3 regions of the Actinomadura formosensis genome follow, and region 1 is predicted to be linked to each of the others. Evidence: predicted binding sites of a transcription regulator. Region 1 holds the regulator's gene; each other region holds the start of a gene.

Evidence for each region. Region 1 encodes HrcA, which represses chaperone genes, less so after heat shock. Its sites were predicted from a motif close to TTGGCACTCTCNNNNNGAGAGTGCCAA; they were not measured.
Region 2: groES (co-chaperone GroES) is a predicted target of HrcA. The motif match lies at 1,415-1,441, and genes of this name have one in related genera.
Region 3: groL (chaperonin GroEL) is a predicted target of HrcA. The motif match lies at 2,647-2,673, and genes of this name have one in related genera.

What each region holds. Positions count from the first base shown of each region.
Region 1 is NZ_CP192011.1:2,470,324-2,475,099, reverse strand. Features, by position in the region: gene dnaJ (molecular chaperone DnaJ) at 1-960, opposite strand, end outside; gene hrcA (heat-inducible transcriptional repressor HrcA) at 962-1,975, opposite strand; gene ACQP1N_RS11700 (DUF3097 domain-containing protein) at 2,178-2,993, shown strand; gene hemW (radical SAM family heme chaperone HemW) at 2,990-4,198, opposite strand; gene ACQP1N_RS11690 (hypothetical protein) at 4,229-4,669, opposite strand.
Region 2 is NZ_CP192011.1:6,385,948-6,390,723, reverse strand. Features, by position in the region: gene ACQP1N_RS29975 (THUMP-like domain-containing protein) at 100-1,329, opposite strand; gene groES (co-chaperone GroES) at 1,563-1,871, shown strand; gene groL (chaperonin GroEL) at 1,957-3,585, shown strand; gene ACQP1N_RS29960 (sigma-70 family RNA polymerase sigma factor) at 3,862-4,518, shown strand; gene ACQP1N_RS29955 (hypothetical protein) at 4,515-4,776, shown strand, end outside.
Region 3 is NZ_CP192011.1:1,225,038-1,229,813, forward strand. Features, by position in the region: gene ACQP1N_RS05790 (S1 family peptidase) at 143-1,069, shown strand; gene ACQP1N_RS05795 (hypothetical protein) at 1,175-1,639, shown strand; gene ACQP1N_RS05800 (CU044_2847 family protein) at 1,734-2,075, shown strand; gene groL (chaperonin GroEL) at 2,803-4,431, shown strand; gene ACQP1N_RS05810 (hypothetical protein) at 4,771-4,776, shown strand, end outside.

The DNA.
Region 1 (4,776 bases):
GCGACCGCTCTCGTTGAGGTGCCGGACGCCCCGGTTGTAGAGCGTGATGACCTGCCCCGACTGCGTGCCGGGCTTGATGTCGACGGCCTCGGCCGCGTCCAGCGTCTCGATCGTGACGCTGGTGCCGAGTGCCGCCGCGGTCATCGGGATCTCGACCGTGCAGTGCAGGTCGTCGCCCTCCCGCTCGAAGATCGCGTGCGGCTTCTCCACGATCTCCAGGAACAGGTCGCCGGGCGGGCCGCCGCCCGGCCCGACCTCGCCCTCGCCGGCGAGCTGGATGTGGATGCCGTTCTCCACCCCGGCCGGGATCTTGACCTTGACGGTCCGCCGGGTGCGGACCCGGCCGTCGCCGGAGCACTCGGTGCACGGGTTGCGGATCACCGAGCCGAACCCGCCGCACGCCGGGCACGGCCGCGCCGTCATGACCTGACCGAGGAACGAGCGCTGCACCTGCTGCACCTCGCCGCGCCCGTGGCACGTCTCGCACGTCTCCGGGTGGGTGCCGGGCGCGCAGCCCGACCCCTCGCAGGTGGCGCAGGCGACCGCGGTGTCGATGGACAGCTCGCGGGTCGTGCCGAACGCCGTCTCGCTCAGGTCGAGCTCGACCCGCAGCGTCGCGTTCCGGCCGCGCCGCGCCCGCGACCGGGGGCCGCGGGATGTCGCCGTCCCGAAGAAGGCGTCCATGATGTCGCTGAACGGGAACCCGGCACCGCCGAACCCGCCGGCGCCCGCGCCGGCCCCGGAGGCGAACGGGTCCGCGCCGAGGTCGTACATCTCGCGCTTCTTGGGGTCGGAGAGCACCTCGTACGCCTGGGTGATCTCCTTGAACTTCTCCTGGGTCTCCGGATCCGGGTTGACGTCCGGGTGGAGTTCCCGCGCAAGCCGGCGGTAGGCCTTCTTCACCTCGTCGGCGCTGGCGTCGCGCCGGACGCCCAGGGTCGCGTAGTAGTCGTTCGCCACCTTACGACCCCGCCAGGATCTGTCCCACGTAGCGTGCCACTGCCCGTACCGCTCCCATCGTGCTGGGGTAATCCATGCGTGTAGGCCCGAGCACTCCCAGCCGGGCCAAGGTGAGGTCGCCCACCCCGTAGTCCGCGGCGACGACCGAGGTCGATCGGAGCCCCAGATCGGGGTTCTCGGTGCCGATCCGCACCGTAACTGTAGAGGAGTCCCCGGTCTCGCCGAGCAGCCTCATGAGGACCACCTGTTCCTCCAGCGCCACCAGCACCTCCCGCAGGCTCTGCGAGAAGTCCACGGCGGCGAGGTTGGCCGCGCCGGCGAAAACGATCTTCTCCTCGTGCTTCTCGACGAGCGTCTCCAGCAGGACGGACAGCACCGCGGCCGCAACCGGCCGGTCGTCCGGCCCCACCCTCTCGGGGAGGTCGGCGACGGCGGCCGGCACATCGCCGAGGCCGAGCCCGTCCAGGCATGTGTTGAGCAACGCCCGCAGATGCCCGATCGATTCCTCGCAGACGCTGCCGGGCGTCTCGATGACCCGCTGCTCCACCCGCCCGGTGTCGGTGATCAGGACGAGCAGCAGCCGTCCCTCGGCGACCGGGACCAGCTCGACGTGCCGCACCGACGAGCGGGTCAGCGACGGGTACTGCACGACGGCGACCTGCCGGGTGAGCTGCGCGAGCAGCCGCACCGTGCGGCCGACGACGTCGTCGAGGTCGTAGGCGCCGGACAGGAACGTCTCGATCGCACGGCGCTCGGCGACCGACAGCGGCTTGATCGTGGACAGCCTGTCGACGAACAGCCGGTAGCCCTTGTCGGTGGGGACGCGCCCGGCACTGGTGTGCGGCTGGGCGATGTAGCCCTGCTCCTCCAGCACCGCCATGTCGTTGCGGATCGTCGCGGGCGACACCCCGAGATTGTGCCGGTCCGCCAGGGCCTTGGAGCCCACCGGCTCGTTGGTGGAGACGTAGTCCTCGACGATGGCGCGCAGGACCGCGAGTTTCCGGTCGTCCAGCACGGCGTCACCTCCTTCGTCCCGACCCCTACCGCTGGCACTCCTTACTCTAGAGTGCCAATTGTACGGCCCCGAAGCCCCTCATCGGAGTGCCCCCGCACTCCCCGCACGGCTGCGCGATCCTATCCGCATCGGACACCGGCGCCACGCCGAGGGACGAGGGACGACCCCGCGCAGCCGTCCCGCCGGGTTAATGTGCGGACCCGTGCGCAGTGACAACTACGGAAACGACGTGCTGGCCGGCGACTGGCGCAGGCCCCGCAAGGGCCAGATTCCGGAGATCCCGGCCGAACCCGGGCTGGTCGCGGAGGATCCCGACAGCGGTTTCTGCGGTGCCGTGGTCGGCTGCGACAAGTTCGGCGTCACCCTGGAGGACCGGTTCGGCAAGCGCCGCGTCTTCCCCCTGACCAAGTCGGGCTTCCTGATCGACGGCAGGACGGTCACGCTCGTCCGCCCGCAGGCCTCGCCCAGGGGACCGGCCCGCTCGGCGTCCGGCTCGATCGCCGTGCGGGGCCTGCGCGCCCGCGTGGCGAAGGAGAGCCGCATCTATGTGGAGGGCGTCCACGACGCCGAGCTGGTCGAGAAGATCTGGGGCCACGACCTGCGGGTCGAGGGCATCGTCGTGGAGTACCTCGAAGGCGTGGACGACCTGCCCGCCATCGTCGAGGAGTTCGCCCCGGACGAGAACCGCCGCCTCGGCGTCCTCGTCGACCACCTGGTGGACGGCTCCAAGGAGTCCCGGATCGCCGCGCAGGTGTCGTCCCCGTACGTCCTGGTCACCGGCCACCCCTTCATCGACATCTGGGAAGCGGTCAAGCCCGCGGCCGTCGGCATCCGCGCCTGGCCCCGCATCCCGCGCGGCGTCCCCTGGAAGGAGGGCGTCATCGCCGAACTCGGCTGGGGCGACGACACGGGCGCCGCCTGGAAACGCATCCTGAACTCCGTCAGCACCTACACCGACCTGGAACCCGCCCTGCTGGGCCGGGTGGAGGAACTCATCGATTTCGTGACCACGGCCTAGGTGAGGGCGCGGGTTACGGCGTCGGCCAGGAGACGGCCCTGGAGGGTCAGGACGGCGCGGCCGTGTTCGTAGGGAGCCGGTTCCAGGAAGCCGTCGGCTATCGCGGTGCGGGCCGCCCTGTCGTCCAGGAGGGTGGTGGGGCAGCCCTGGGCCAGGCGTAGTTCGAGCATGACGCGTTCGATGTGGCGGTCCTCCCCGGTGAGGACCTCCCTGGCGTAGGCAGGGGTGGTGCCCTCTGCGAGGCGGGCGGCGTAGGCGGCGGGGTGCTTGACGTTCCACCAGCGTGTTCCGCCGACGTGGCTGTGCGCACCGGGGCCGACACCCCACCAGTCGGCACCCGTCCAATAGAGCATGTTGTGGCGGCAGGCGGCCGTGGGGTCGGTCGCCCAATTGGAGATCTCGTACCAGTGGAGGCCGTGGGCGCCCAGCATCTCGTCGGCGATGAGGTAGCGGTCGGCCATGGCGTCGTCGTCGGGGGCCGTGAGTTCGCCGCGTTTCACTTGGGCGGCCAGGCGGGTGCCCTCTTCGACGATGAGCGCATAGGCCGATACATGATCGGGCTCGGCGCTCAGGGCCGCCTCCAGGGAGGCTCTCCAGTCGTCGTCGGATTCGCCGGGCGTGCCGTAGATGAGGTCCAGATTGATGTGCTCGAACCCCGCCTTGCGCGTCCATTCGACGACTTGCGGGATGCGTCCCGGCGTATGGGTGCGTTCCAGGACGGCCAAGACGTGCTCGCGCGCGCTCTGCATACCGTACGAGATCCGGGTGAACCCGGCCTCTCGGAGCTTGGCCACGTATGCCTCGTCCACCGACTCGGGGTTGGCCTCCGTGGTGACCTCCACGCCTTGGGCGAGCCCGAACTCGGCGTCAATGGCGGCCAGGACGCGGCCCAGGTCGTCCGGGGGGAGCAGTGTCGGTGTACCGCCGCCCACGAAGACCGTCTCGACTGGCAGGTCCACGTCTCCGAGGACGCGCCGGGCCATCCGCACCTCGCTGATGGCGGTGTCGGCGTAGGAGTCACGGCCCGCCCCCGGGCCGAGCTCCGTCGCCGTGTAGGTGTTGAAGTCGCAGTACCCGCACCGCGTCACGCAGAAGGGCACATGGACGTAGAACGCGAACGGCCGCGTTCCCAGCCCGTCCAGGGCGGTGCGGGGCAGCGCACCGTCCGCCGGTACGGGGTCACCGTCAGGAAGAGTCGAGGGCACCCCTCAAGTCTGCCCCGCCCGGCTCCCTGCTCAGACCTCGCCGAGCTTGACGCGGAGCCAGTCGGGGATGTGGGCGTCCGAGCGGGGGAAGCGGTCGAGGTCCTGGGCGTAGGCGGACGGGGTCAGGGGCGGGGTGAAATCGGGTTCCCCGTCGTAGTCGAACTCGGCGCTGAACCGGCCCGAGCGCTCGACCCGCAGGCGGGCGGTGAACCACGCGCCCTTGCCGCCGCGGTACATGACGCGGCGCAACTCGTCCATCTTCCCGATGGCCTGCCCCGGCGGGATGACCGCGCGGCGCCCGCCGCCCGCGTCCTCGACCTCGAGCGAGGCGCTGTCGATGCCGACCGTCGCGCGGAACTCGAACTCGAGCAGCTCCCAGCCCTCCGGGGCGGCGGAGCGCAGCGCGCGGACGGCGTCGTTCACCGTTTCCCGCTCCTTCGCGGAACGCAGAACCTGCTCGGGGTCGGTCACGCTACCTCCGGGAGGTCGGGTCAGGCCGCTGGTTCGACCGTACCGACATACGCGCCCAGGTCGAGCAACCCCGCCGTGTCGTAATGGACCCGTCCGCCGCGCGGGCG
Region 2 (4,776 bases), 3.4 Mb from region 1:
CGTCGCTTTCGGACGGCATTCCGATGAACCCGCCTTGGTGTTTTCGGCCGGGCGTAAGATCTTCGGAAAGGGTCATGACCGGCCGCGGTGCCGGGCGGGTCACCGGCCCGGGACCGGACGGGTGAGGAGCGCGACCGGGTCGCGTCCGACACGGGTCACGACCAGGGTGAGCTCCTGCGCGCCCCGGCCCGCCTTGCGTCCGCCGAAGCCGAGGTCGCGGCGCAGCCGGTCGACGTCCACGGCCGAGCCGCGCTTCTTGACGGTCAGCACGCCGATCCCGCGGCGCCGCAGCTCCGCGCGCAGGCGCTTCACGGAGAACGGCATCACGTCCTCGACCTCGTAGGCGGTCGCGAACGGTGTCGGACGCAGCCGGTCGGACGTGATGTAGGCGATGTGCGGGTCCGCTAGCCCGCCGTCCACCAACTGGGCGACCTCACCCACCAGATGGGCGCGGATCACCGCTCCATCGGGCTCGTACAGGTAACGCCCCCACGCGCGCACATCCGGGTCGTCCAAGCCCTGCGGGGTCAGCGTCGAGACCTCCGGATCGATGTCGGATGAGAGCAGGGTGGCCCGGCGCTCCACGTCCCCTGCGAGCTCACCCAGCCAGAGGGCCGCCTCCTTAACGTCACCGTGGACCGAGATCCACTCGGCCTCCGCGCTGTCCGGCACGGCCTCATGCGGAATGCCCGGCGCCACCTTCACGCACGCCGCAGGCACCTTCGCGGCCATGTCCAGGACGGCATCAAGCGGCGGCTCGTAGGAGCGGGGATCGAAGACCCTGCCCCGGGCAGTACGGCGTCCAGGGTCGGCGAACAGCGCGTCGAACTCGTCCAGGGCGGCCCCGTCCAAAGAGACCTTGGTCGCGTCCCCCACGCGCACAGGGGCGTCCAGTCCGAAAACGGCCACGTTCGCCCGCGCCACCTCAGCCGTCAGCGGGTCGAGTTCCACACCCTCCCCGGCAAGGCCCGCGCGCCCGCGTGCGAGGAGATCCGCTCCTATCCCGCATCCCAGTTCCAGCACACGCGCGCCGTCCAGGCGAGCAGCGAACCGCCGGGCACGATGCGCCGCCACACTCGCCCGGGTCGCCTGCTCAAGCCCCGCCTGCGTGAAGTACATGCGGCCGGCGTCCGCGCCGAACTTGGCCCGCGCCCGCTCCCGCAACCGCACCTGCGTGAGCGCCGCCGCGACGAGCGCGGGATCGTGCCGTTCGCGCAGCCGCGTCGCCGTGCCGAGCAGACCGTCCTCGCTCAGGTCCGCGGCGGATGCCTCGCTGAGGACCGCCTGGCCGGAGGGGGCGAGCAGAGCCCGGAACGACGCGATGTCCACAAAGAGAAGTTAGCCGCCGGTGAACACCGCCGGGCTCCTCCGTGTCCGTGTTGACGGGCTCCCGGGCACGGAATAGTCTCCATGACTGGCACTCTCGTACTGAGAGTGCCAACAAGCGACAAGGTCGGTCTGGCACCCGCGACGACAGGCCGGTCCAGGGTCGCCTCTTCTGCCACATGTGCTGGCCGGTCATCCATGGCCGGCCGAGGACCAATCGAAGGGGAGGTCAGATCGTGACGACCGCCACCAAGGTTGCTCTCAAGCCGCTTGAGGACCGCATCGTCGTCCAGCCGCTTGAGGCCGAGACCACCACCGCGTCGGGTCTGGTGATTCCGGACACGGCCAAGGAGAAGCCCCAGGAGGGCACCGTCCTTGCCGTTGGCCCGGGTCGTGTCGACGACAAGGGCGAGCGTATCCCGGTCGACGTGAAGGTCGGCGAGGTCGTGCTTTACAGCAAGTACGGCGGCACCGAGGTCAAGTACAACAACGAGGAGTACCTCGTTCTCTCCGCCCGCGACGTGCTCGCGGTCATCGAGAAGTAATCACCGAGAACGTGATGCACCCGCCCCGGTCGGCGCCGCCTTCGGCGGGCCCGCCGGGGCGGATCGCGTGGAGAGGAGTATCCGCATGGCGAAGATCCTGGAGTTCGATGAGGACGCTCGCCGGGCTCTTGAGCGCGGCGTCAACGCTCTCGCGGACGCCGTCAAGGTGACGATCGGCCCGCGCGGCCGCAACGTCGTCATCGACAAGAAGTTCGGGGCGCCGACGATCACCAACGACGGCGTCACCATCGCCCGCGAGGTCGAGCTGGAGGACCCCTACGAGAACCTCGGGGCCCAGCTCGCCAAGGAGGTGGCGACCAAGACCAACGACATCGCGGGCGACGGCACCACCACGGCGACCGTCCTGGCGCAGGCGATGGTCCGGGAGGGCACCCGCAACGTGGCGGCCGGCGCGTCGCCGCTCGCGCTCAAGCGCGGTATCGACGCGGCCGCCCAGTACGTGTCCGACCGGCTCCTCAAGTCGGCCCGCGAGGTCGAGGAGAAGGGCGAGATCGCGCACGTCGCGACCATCTCCGCGCAGGACCCGCAGATCGGCGAGCTGATCGCCGAGGCGTTCGAGAAGGTCGGCAAGGACGGTGTCATCACCGTCGAGGAGGCCCACACCATGGGCCTGGAGCTGGAGTTCACCGAGGGCCTCCAGTTCGACAAGGGCTACCTGTCGCCGCACATGGTGACCGACCCCGAGCGCATGGAGGCCGTCCTGGAGGACGCCTACGTGCTCATCGTGGACGGCAAGATCTCCAACGTGCAGGAGTTCCTGCCGCTGGCCGAGAAGGTCGCGCAGACCAAGAAGCCGCTGCTCGTGGTGGCCGAGGACGTCGAGGGCGAGGCCCTGGCGCTGCTGGTCGCCAACAAGATCCGCGGCACGTTCACGTCCGTCGCGGTGAAGGCGCCGGGCTTCGGCGACCGCCGCAAGGCGATGCTGGGCGACATGGCCACCCTGACCGGCGGCCAGGTCGTCAGCGAGGCCATCGGCCTCAAGCTCGACTCCATCGGGCTGGAGGACCTCGGCCGCGCCCGCCGGATCACCGTCACCAAGGACAACACCACCATCGTCGATGGTGAGGGCTCCGCGGAGGACGTGAGCGCGCGGATCAACCAGATCAAGGTCGAGATCGAGAACAGCGACTCCGACTGGGACCGCGAGAAGCTCCAGGAGCGCCTGGCCAAGCTGGCCGGCGGGGTCTGCGTGCTGCGTGTCGGCGCCGCCACCGAGGTGGAGCTGAAGGAGAAGAAGCACCGCCTGGAGGACGCCATCTCGGCGACCCGCGCGGCGATCGAGGAGGGCATCGTGTCCGGCGGCGGCAGCGCGCTGGTCCACGTCGCCAAGGAGGGCTTCGACGCGCTCGGCCTGTCCGGCGACGAGGCCACCGGCGCCGAGGCCGTCCGCCGTGCGCTCAGCGAGCCGCTGCGCTGGATCTCCGAGAACGCCGGCCAGGAGGGCTACGTCGTCGTCTCCAAGGTGCAGGAGCTGAAGGCCGGGCACGGCTACAACGCCGCCACCGGCGAGTACGGCGACCTGGTCGCCCAGGGCGTCATCGACCCGGTGAAGGTCACCCGCTCGGCGGTCACCAACGCCGCCTCGATCGCGGGCATGCTGCTCACCACCGAGGTGCTCGTGGTCGACAAGCCGGAGGAGGCCGAGGAGGCCGCCGGCGGCGGTCACGGCCACGGCCACGGTCACGGCCACTGATCGCCTTCCGGACGGGTCCGTCCCGTCCGGAGCGCGTCGGCAGACCCCCGTCCCGTCCCGGGCCGGGGGTCTTGCCTTTATGTCGGCTAATGGGGTGTTCGTCACCTAATGGGCCATTTAAGATTCGGTAACGCCGGGCAGTCAGATGAACGCGTGGAGTAATAACCCCAGGTTCGTTCCAGCACTGTGACCATTCCGTTGTAAAGGACGGGGCAGACATGACCGGCGGTGCTGGGCATCATGCTTGACGTGACCGAGGGATGCTACGCCGGGACCATGACCGCGCGCGCTGCCGAACCCTCGGGAGGGCCCGCCCCTCCACAGCCCCGCGACCCCGGCCGCGGGGCGCGGGCCCGGCGCGCGGCGGACAGTGCCGACGGCGATCTCAGGGAACTGGCGAACCTCGCCGTGCAGGGCGACCCGAGCGCGATCGAGGTCCTCATCGCCGAGGTGCGCCCCATGGTCGTCCGGTACTGCCGGGCCCGGCTCGGACGGATCTCCGGGCAGTACCACATCGCCGACGACGTGGCCCAGGAGGTCTGCATCGCGGTCGTGTCGGCCCTGCCCCGCTACCGTGACATGGGCCGCCCCTTCGCGTCCTTCGTCTTCGGCATCGCCGCGCACAAGATCGCGGACGCGCTGCGCAGCGCGGTCCGCGCGGCCGTCCCCACCGAGGACCTGCCGGACGGTCCGGACGACCGCCCGGGGCCCGAGGAGACGGTGGTCCGCTGCATCGAGGCCCAGCGCGCCCGCGACCTGCTGACGCGGCTGCCCGACCACCAGCGCGAACTGGTGCTGCTGCGGGTCGTCGCGGGCCTGTCGGCCGAGGAGACCGGCAACGTGCTCGGCATGTCCGCGGGCGCGGTGCGGGTCGCGCAGCACCGGGCCCTCACCCGGCTCCGGGCAATGGCCAGAGAGGAGTCGATCGCTTGACGGAGCGAGGCCCCCGTACCGGCATCGGGGGCGCCCCGAATCCGGCCGGGTCCTCGCACTCCGGCGATGCCCCGGCGCCGGCGGGCCGCCCGCCCGCCGCCGTCCCGGCCGTGGACCTGGCCGCGGTCCGCCGTACCGACGCGCTCATCGAGGCGCTGGCCGCGCGGCGCGCCGTCCGCCCCGAGGGCGGGGCCGGACGCCAGGCCGACGACTCCGACCCGGCGGTGCGGCTGCTGCGCGCACTGATCATCGACGTGG
Region 3 (4,776 bases), 1.2 Mb from region 1:
GCCCATAGCTGACAAAGAACGGATCGTCGTAATGCCGTAAACCTGCGGATCCCATGTGGCCATGTGCGGTCAAATGCGCCCGCCTTGCAGTGGAGGCCGGGTGACCTGGCTATATATGAACGCAAGGAATGCAGGGGGTTCCGTGAAAAAGGCTCGATCCGTTCCGGATTACATGGGGCGAATACTCTCGCCCGCAGGAGTTCCCCAGGGAAGCTGCTTCCAGATCGCCCCCGGCTATCTGGTGACGGCGTGGCACGTCCTGCAGATGACCATGGCGCTGAGCGAGGACGACGGAGACGAAGGGGCCGTATTCGTCGACCACCTTTCCACACCGGGTTCCGCGATGATCCGTGCGACGCGTGTGGCCGGGGACAAGAAAGCCGATCTGGCGCTGCTCAAGGTCGAAGATCCATTCCCGGGAAGTGTGCGGCTCGTCCGGTCGTCCGACGCGGTGGCTCCCGGAGAAGAACTGATCATTGTGGGGCACGCCGTCATCCGGGACGGGCCGGATCGACCGGACCTGGTGTGGACCGAAGCCCGCGGGGAGTGGGAAGGGCAGACCAGGCGCGGCGACCTGATCCTCGGACGGCTCCGTTCCATGGACGTCCTGCAGGGCATGAGCGGAGCCCCGGTACGCAGGAGAAAAGACGACAGCGTGGTCGGCGTCATCTCGGCGCGGTACAACACGATCGACGGCTGGTTCAGCAACAGCGTGTGGGTGGCGCGCACCGTCGAACTTCGCGAACTGTGCCGGGGCCACGTGGACCTGACGAAGGATCGGTGGGTCGGTTTCGCCGCCGCGGGCGCCGCCTTCTCCGCCGCCGAGTTCGTCATGAAGCGAAAAGCCGAAGCCGGTACCGATGCGGTCCGGGAAGCGACCCTCCACGTCCCGGCCAATAGTTCCACGCTCGAAAAGCCCTCGGTGGTGGACAAGACGCCCGGAGGCGGCGGCGCGCCCGACGCGATGGATGCACCCGGCCCGCCGGACGGGCTGGAAGAGATCGCGGAGAATATGGGGACCGCCGTCGCCAAATCCGTAGCCCGTTTCATCAGAGACTACCTGTTCTGATCGCTCGGCCCGATCGGTGCGGTGCACAGGACGCACCTATCGACCGGGTCGAGCATCCGGCCATTACGACGATCTTCCCAGGTGACCTCTCGAAAGGCGTGCACGATGACCGACGGATACGACCGCGAACACGGATACGACCCCGAACACGATCAGTGGATCGACCGCGTGTCCTCCTCCAACGCATTCCCCTTGACGATGCCGGCCGTTTTGCACGATGGCAGCATGCGGGATCTCCACGTCGACGCCGGCGACGCCTACATCCACCGCGACACCGGGATCATCCTGTCCCTCTTCTTGTCGGACGGCACGGGCCAGAAGGTCGGCTACGTCCTCAAGCACGCCGATCCGAGCGTGGAGCCCTTCAAGGACCTCCTCCACGGTGCCCGAGACCTCTACGTGCTCTGGTCCCTCATCGGTGCCACCCCGGTCGGCAGGGCGCTCAAGATAGGCGGGTTCGTACTCCGTCATCTCATCAGCGCGAACCAGAAGCCGAAGGACGCGGGCTACTACCAGTACCCGGAGGGGGGCCTCGCGATCCGTGGCATCTACCGGCTGAGCACGGACTGAAGCAGGGCTGAACCGCTCCGAGGGCCGCGTCCGTCCCGGCTCGAGTCCACCGCGTGCATCGAACGATCGCCGTCCCATCGAAATGGGAGAACACTTGAACTACCAGAATCAGGATCTCGTCCCCGCCACCATCGAGGGCGTCGACGTCTATATCGCCACCCAGCGCATGCCCGGATCCGAGCCGACCTCCTCCGCACTGGCCAGGGTCGCCGGGGAGAAGGCCGCCGAGGCGGTGGACCGCGTCCACGAGACGATCCACGCGATGGCGGCCAAGTTCGCCCCGGCGGTCGGTGAACTGGCCCGGCAGGCCATGAAGCCGGAATCACTGTCCGTGCAGTTCGGCATCACCATCGGCGCCCAGGGCAACCTGATCGTCATGGGCGGCACGGCCCAGGCATCCGTAACGGTCACCCTCACCTACCCCATAGCCCCCTGAAAGTCCCCGCCGCCCGAACGGGCAGCCGCTGGCGCCGGACACCGCCTGCCATGCCGCACGGGCCCGCCACATCTCGGTTGCCAGCGGTCCGCTACCTTCCCATGCCCGGGACCCGCAGCCTGGCCTCCACCTGACGAGTGAACGGACGGCCCCACTCGGCGACACCGGGGCCGTCCGTTCCACGATTGCTCCGCGCACCAACCCGTAGACGCCCGGCATGCGGTCCCCTCGGCAGGATGCTCGTCGCTTCCGCAGCAGGCTGGCAGCTATGGATGATCACTGGTGACTGAGCGGAGGCGCACGGCCCCGTGGCGGCCAGTTGGGTCGGGGCGGCAGTGTGTCGCGATGTGCGGCGCGGGCGTGGTCGTCCGGTGGCCGCTCATTCCACCGGCATTGTGAACGCCATGCCCACCACGGCGGACGACCACGCACAGCGGATCACGGCGACACACCCGAGAGGCTTCCGGAGGGGGTTCCGTCGCAGGTGGGGACGGGGCTGGGCAGGTAGATGAACCTTCCCCCGCTCAGGATGTGGCGCTTGCACTCGACAGGGTAGAGTGCTAAAAAGCAGTTGGCACTCTACTGTGGAGAGTGACAGCTTCACAGTCTGGGTCGGGGCGATGAGGCCTCAGTCCGGCGGCGGAATGGCAGCCGTCGGCGGGGGCCGTCCGTCGCGGGCGTCGGCTCGATCCGTCTAAGCCACCTTGTTCCGGGAGGACTGGAGCCTATGGCTGCAAAGATGATCGCGTTCGACGAGGAGGCCCGTCGCGGTCTTGAGCGCGGCATGAACCAGCTGGCAGATGCCGTAAAAGTGACCCTTGGTCCCAAGGGCCGCAACGTCGTGCTGGAGAAGAAGTGGGGCGCCCCCACGATCACCAACGACGGTGTGTCGATCGCCAAGGAGATCGAGCTCGAGGACCCGTGGGAGAAGATCGGCGCGGAGCTCGTCAAGGAGGTCGCCAAGAAGACCGACGACGTCGCGGGTGACGGCACCACCACCGCCACCGTGCTGGCCCAGGCGCTGGTGCGCGAGGGCCTGCGGAACGTGGCGGCGGGCGCGAACCCGATGTCGCTGAAGCGGGGCATCGAGGCCGCGGTCGAGCGCGTCAGCGAGGAGCTGTCCAAGCTCGCCAAGGACGTGGAGACCAAGGAGCAGATCGCCTCGACGGCGTCCATCTCCGCGGGCGACCCGCAGATCGGCGAGATGATCGCCGAGGCGATGGACAAGGTCGGCAAGGAAGGCGTCATCACGGTCGAGGAGAGCCAGACCTTCGGTCTGGAGCTCGAACTCACCGAGGGGATGCGCTTCGACAAGGGCTACATCTCGCACTACTTCGTGACCGACCCCGAGCGGATGGAAGCGGTCCTCGAAGACCCGTACATCCTGATCGTTCAGGGCAAGGCGTCGGCCAACAAGGACCTGCTGCCCGTCCTCGAGGGCGTCATGCAGTCCGGCAAGCCGCTGCTGATCATCGCGGAGGACGTCGAGGGCGAGGCCCTGGCCACCCTGGTCGTCAACAAGATCCGCGGGATCTTCAAGTCCGTGGCCGTGAAGGCCCCGGGCTTCGGCGACCGCCGCAAGGCCATGCTGGGCGACATCGCCACGCTGACCGGCGGCCAGGTCATCAGCGAGGACGTGGGTCTCAAGCTGGAGAACACCACGCTCGACATGCTGGGCCGCGCCCGCAAGGTCGTCATCACCAAGGACGAGACCACCATCGTGGACGGCGCCGGTGACGCCAACGAGATCGCGGGCCGGGTCAACCAGATCCGCACCGAGATCGACAACACCGACTCCGACTACGACCGCGAGAAGCTCCAGGAGCGCCTGGCCAAGCTCGCGGGCGGTGTCGCGGTCATCAAGGCCGGCGCCGCGACGGAGGTCGAGCTCAAGGAGCGCAAGCACCGCATCGAGGACGCCGTCCGCAACGCCAAGGCCGCGGTCGAGGAGGGCATCGTCCCCGGCGGTGGCGTGGCGCTGCTGCAGGCCGGCGCCAAGGCGTTCGACAAGCTGGAGCTGAGCGGCGACGAGGCCACCGGTGCCAACATCGTCAAGCGCGCTCTGGAGGAGCCGCTGAAGCAGATCGCCGTGAACGCCGGCCTTGAGGGCGGCGTCGTGGTGGAGCGGGTCCGCAACCTGACGCCGGGTGAGGGCCTGAACGCCGCGACCGGCGAGTACGTCAACATGTTCGAGTCGGGCATCCTCGACCCGGCCAAGGTGACCCGGTCCGCGCTGCAGAACGCTTCGTCGATCGCCGCGCTGTTCCTGACCACCGAGGCCGTCATCGCCGAGAAGCCCGAGAAGAACGCGGCCCCGGCGGGCGGCATGCCCGACGCCGGCGGCATGGACTTCTGATCAGGTCCACGGCACGCACGACCTCGTGCAACTGAGAGGGGCGGTCCCCGGGGACCGCCCCTTTTGCCGTTCCCGGACGAAAGGCGCCACCGAAGCACCACCGGCGGGAGGGATCGCGTCCGGTCGGCATGGCCGGAGCCACAGGTAGTCGGTGGAAAACGGTTGGGCGAGATGACGTCCGCCGGTAGTTTGCGTAAGCCGTGAAACCGATCGAGGAGGTGAGACCCGTGAACGCTGTATCGACGTGGGTGCTCCTCTCTCTCCCGCACGGTCGGGCGACTGACGTAGGTGTCGCCGGGAGCGCCTCGACACCAAGGCAATCCCGAAAGGCGCACCCCCATGCAT